2 regions of the Bradyrhizobium sp. CCBAU 45384 genome follow, and region 2 is predicted to be linked to the other one. Evidence: riboswitches for the same ligand, from Rfam matches in the RefSeq annotation. Region 2 holds a riboswitch; the other holds the start of a gene.
What was found. Region 2 has a riboswitch for S-adenosylmethionine ahead of XH80_RS11425 (O-succinylhomoserine sulfhydrylase). Riboswitches for the same ligand answer to the same signal wherever they lie in the genome.
Positions count from the first base shown of each region.

Region 1: it holds a riboswitch for S-adenosylmethionine, as region 2 does, so the genes downstream of both, metX (homoserine O-acetyltransferase MetX) here and XH80_RS11425 (O-succinylhomoserine sulfhydrylase) in region 2, are expected to answer to the same signal.

Region 1 is NZ_LBIZ01000102.1:89,847-92,237, reverse strand. It holds gene hisC (histidinol-phosphate transaminase) at 1-364, opposite strand, end outside; gene XH80_RS13640 (chorismate mutase) at 400-1,242, opposite strand; SAM riboswitch at 1,403-1,482, shown strand; gene metX (homoserine O-acetyltransferase MetX) at 1,575-2,391, shown strand, end outside.
Region 2 is NZ_LBIZ01000099.1:85,227-87,617, forward strand. It holds gene XH80_RS11425 (O-succinylhomoserine sulfhydrylase) at 1-1,057, opposite strand, end outside; SAM riboswitch at 1,131-1,210, opposite strand; gene XH80_RS11430 (2'-deoxycytidine 5'-triphosphate deaminase) at 1,291-2,391, shown strand, end outside.

The DNA of each region.
Region 1 (2,391 bases), on a different contig from region 2:
TGGTGGCGATCGGGTAGACCAGGAAGCCGTGTGTGGTGGAGATCGCCTCGTCGCCATGGCTGAGGTAAGTGTGGGCGAGCAGGTTGAGGATCTCGTCCGAGCCGGCGCCGCAGATGATGCGGTTGGGATCGAGCCCGTAGTGGCGGCCGATCGCCTCGCGCAGCACGCGCGAGGTTCCCTCAGGATAGTCTTCCAGATGATCCGCCACGTGCTTGAAGGCCTCGATCGCCTTGGGCGAAGGTCCGAACGGCGTCTCATTGGCCGAGAGCTTGAACACCTTGCGGCCGGGCTCGGCGACCGGGGTCTTGCCGGGCGTGTAGGGCGCAATATCGAGAATGCCGGGATTCGGCATGGGGCGGGACATCTTCAACTCCGGATAGGCTTTGGGCGGTACGCGATCTACGACCCGGTCGGGGGCACCGTATAGCGCGTTGCGTGGCTGCCGACGAGGGCCGTGGAGCGCACCGAGGCCCCCGCTTCGATCAGGGCAGCCTTGATCTTGTCGATGCTGGTGGCTGATGTGACCGAGACCAGCAGCGCCGCGCCGTCGAAGGCGGTATCGGGCACCGCCACGATCTCGGCGAGCGGCGACAGCGCCCGCGCGACCTCGGCGTTCCACCCCGACACGCGCACGCTGAAGGTCTCGACCTCCGTCACTACGGCGCTGTCGGCGACGCGCGAGATCGCGAACACCGGCAGCGACGCCGGATGGTCGGCGCGCTCGACGAAGGGCATGCGCGCAATGATCTTCGGCGCGCCCACGGCTTCCAGCTCCAGCCACCACGGCGTGCGGCTCGATGTCGCCGAGACCAGCGCGAGGTCACCCTTGGATTTCGCCACCGCCTCGACCGCCGCCTGCGCACTGAAATGCGCGACATACGGCACCGTGAAGCCGAAATGGAAGCGCACGGAATCGCGCATCGCGGGCTCGCTCGCCGAGATGTCGGCATGCACGGAGAACGGCGCCTGGACATAGGTGAAGGTCGAGATGATGACGCGCCAGATGCTTTCGACCGTGTCGAGCGGCAGGATGCCGCGATGCCGCTGCACGATCTCGCGCATCATCGAAGCCTCGCGCGCCGGCCGGAACGCCGAGCCGACCTCCTGGGTCTGCTTCACCTGGATCAGGCGGTCGATGATGTCGCCGCGCTGCATCAACAGGCGATGCATGGCCTCGTCGATCGCGTCGATCTCCTTGCGCAATTCCTGCAGCGATGGTGGCGCGGGCGGACGTTGGGACATATCTGACTAGCTGGTTATGAGGCTTCGGAGGAGTGTCCTGATTAGGCAGTCGGGGCGGCGAAAGCAAAGAGAAATGACGGCCTGCAAGGCAGCCGGTTGAGAGACGATTTTGGCCGATCCGGCTGCGACTTGACGAAATCGGGCCAAGCCGGTAGGTTTTTGCCCGTTCCGTGGTCATTTGAGCCGGCCGGCTTGCAGCCACGTTAAAAAACTCGCTAAACAGGCCGGGGACGCTTCTGATCCCGGCCGAACCTATCGTTCAGGCCGGGTTTTTCATGGCCTGATTTCATCGCGGTCTCACGTCCGATCGCAAACGAGGTCGATGGTCAGAGATGGTTGGCGTCAAGTCTGTCCCAAGTCCTACGATCCCAAGTCCTACGATCCCAAGTCGTGCGATCCCAAGTCCTGCGATCAGTGCCGACGATCGGTCGCATGAGGTCGATCATCCGAGTTCAGAGGTCGCGCGGTTCGGCGCCGACCAACCGCTGCGGCTCGATTGCGGTGTCGATCTCACCCCGTTCCAAATTGCCTACAAGACCTATGGCGAGCTCAACGCCGATCGCTCCAATGCGGTGCTGATCTGCCATGCGCTGACCGGCGACCAGCACGTCGCCAATGTCCATCCGGTCACCGGCAAACCCGGCTGGTGGGAGACGCTGGTCGGCCCCGGCCGGCCGCTCGATCCGAGCAAATACTTCATCATCTGCTCCAACGTGATCGGCGGCTGCATGGGCTCGACCGGGCCTGCCTCGATCAATCCTGCCACCGGCAAGGTGTGGGGCCTGGATTTCCCTGTCATCACCATTCCCGACATGGTGCGCGCGCAGGCGATGCTGATCGACCGGCTCGGCATCGATACGCTGTTTGCCGTCGTCGGCGGCTCGATGGGCGGCATGCAGGTGCTGCAATGGACCGCGGCGTACCCTGCGCGTGTCTACTCCGCGCTGGCGATCGCCTGTTCGACGCGGCACTCGGCGCAGAACATCGCCTTCCACGAGCTCGGCCGCCAGGCCGTCATGGCCGATCCCGACTGGCACAATGGCGCCTATGCCGATCAGGGCATCCATCCGCATCGCGGCCTCGCGGTCGCGCGCATGGCCGCGCACATCACCTATCTGTCGGACGCTGCGCTGCATCGCAAGTTCGGCC
Region 2 (2,391 bases):
TCGTCGTCGCCGGATGCGTGACCAGGCTCTTGGCATCGCCGAGATTGTTCGAGATCTTTGCGAGCTTGAGCTCGTTGAGCACGCGGAATGCAGCCGCCTTGCCGCCTTTGACCTCGAAGCCGACCAGCGTCGAGCCGCCGCGCATCTGCTTCTTCACCAGAGCCGCCTGCGGATGGTCCTCGCGGCCGGGATAGACCAGCCGCGCGATCTTGGGATGGCTCGCCAGCACATCGGCGATGCGCGCTGCCGTGTCGGTCTGCGCGCGCACGCGCACACCTAGCGTCTCCAGGCCCTTGAGCAGCACCCAGGCGTTGAACGGCGAGATCGACGGGCCGGTCTGGCGCATGAAATTGTGGATGTGCTCGGCGATGAAGGCTTCCGAGGACAGGATGATGCCGCCCAGGCACCGGCCCTGGCCGTCGATGTGTTTGGTCGCGGAGTAGACGACGACGTCGGCGCCTAACGCGAGCGGGCTCTGCCAGATCGGCGTCGCGAAAACGTTGTCGACCACGAGCCGCGCGCCGCCCTTGTGGGCGATCTCGGCAATCGAGGGAATGTCGAGCACGTCGAGCGTCGGATTGGTCGGGCTCTCCAGGAAGAACGTCTTGGTGTTCGGCTTCACCGCGCGTTGCCATTGGTCGAGATTGGCGCCATCGACCAGCGTGGTCTCGATGCAGTAGCGAGGAAGCAGATCCTGAATGACGTAGAGGCACGAGCCGAACAGCGCGCGCGAGGCCACGACATGGTCGCCGGCCTTGAGCGGCGCGAGGATCGCCGTCGTCACCGCGGCCATGCCTGTCGCCGCCGAGCGGGCCGCTTCGGCGCCTTCGAGCTCGATCATGCGGCGCTCGAACATCGCGATCGTCGGATTCGAGTAACGCGAATAGATGAAGCCGGGGTCTTCGCCCTTGAACCGCGCCTCGCACTCCTCGGCGCTGTTGTAGACATAGCCCTGGGTCAAAAACAGCGCCTCCGACGTCTCGCCATATTGCGAGCGCAGGGTGCCGGAATGGACCAGGCGGGTTTCGGGGCGGTAAGAGGCAGGCGACTTCGACATAGGACCCTCCGATATGACCGTCTTGTCGAGATGGTCATAAAAAAACCGGCCTGGATATCTCCACGGGCCGGGATCACAGAGGTCCCCGGCCTGTTTAGCGACTTATTTAACGTGGCTGCAAGCCGGCCGGCTCAAATCACCACGGGATAAGTGATGCTCATATTCCGCAATGCCCTTTCCGTCAAGGCGTCCATCGGATAGCCGTAAAAGGCTCGTATGTCCCGCAAGTCCGGATGTACGCGACCCCTGACGAGGACCCCCGGTTGACGTTCACGGTTGCCGCCGACGCCAATGGTATCCTGCCCGACCGCATGATCGCGGCGATGGCGGAAGCGGGCCTCATCCTGCCCGCCTATGATTTCGTCGAAAGCCAGATTCAGCCGGCGAGCCTCGATTTGCGTCTCGGCGATATCGCCTATCGCGTCCGCGCCAGTTTCCTGCCCGGTCCCGGCGCCACCGTCGCCGAGCGCATCGACCAGTTGAAGCTGCACGAGTTCAGCCTCTCCGACGGTGCGGTGCTGGAAACCAACTGCGTCTATATCGTGCCGCTGCTGGAAAGCCTGGCGCTACCGCCGGAGATCGTCGCGGCGGCTAATCCGAAAAGCTCGACCGGCCGGCTCGACGTCTTCACCCGCGTGATCGCCGACGGCACGCGCCGCTTCGATATGATCGGCGCCGGCTATCACGGCCCGCTCTATGCCGAGATCAGCCCGAAGACGTTTCCGGTGCTGGTCCGCGAAGGCTCGCGCCTAAGCCAAGTGCGCTTCCGCACTGGTGACGCCATCCTCAATGCCGATGCGCTCGATGCGCTCCATGCCACTGAACGCCTCGTCGACATCGACGATGCCGACCTCACCGGCGGCGTCGCCGTCTCGGTCGATCTCTCCGGGGAGAAGGGCAATGGCTTCGTCGGCTATCGTGCCAAGCGCCACACCGGCGTGGTGGATGTCGATCGCCGCTCCGGCTATGCGGTGGAAGATTTCTGGGAGCCGATCTCGGCCCGTCCCGACGGCAGCCTGATCCTCGACCCCGGCGAGTTCTACATCCTCGCCTCCAAGGAAGCCGTGCAGGTGCCGCCCGATTACGCGGCGGAGATGGTGCCGTTCGACCCGCTGGTCGGCGAATTCCGCGTGCACTATGCCGGCTTCTTCGATCCGGGCTTCGGCTATGCCGGTGCCGGCGGGCTAGGATCGCGCGCCGTGCTGGAAGTGCGCTCGCGCGAGGTGCCGTTCATCCTCGAGCACGGCCAGATCGTCGGCCGTCTCGTCTACGAGAAGATGCTGTCCCGCCCCGACGCCATGTACGGCCAGCGCATCGGCTCCAACTACCAGGCG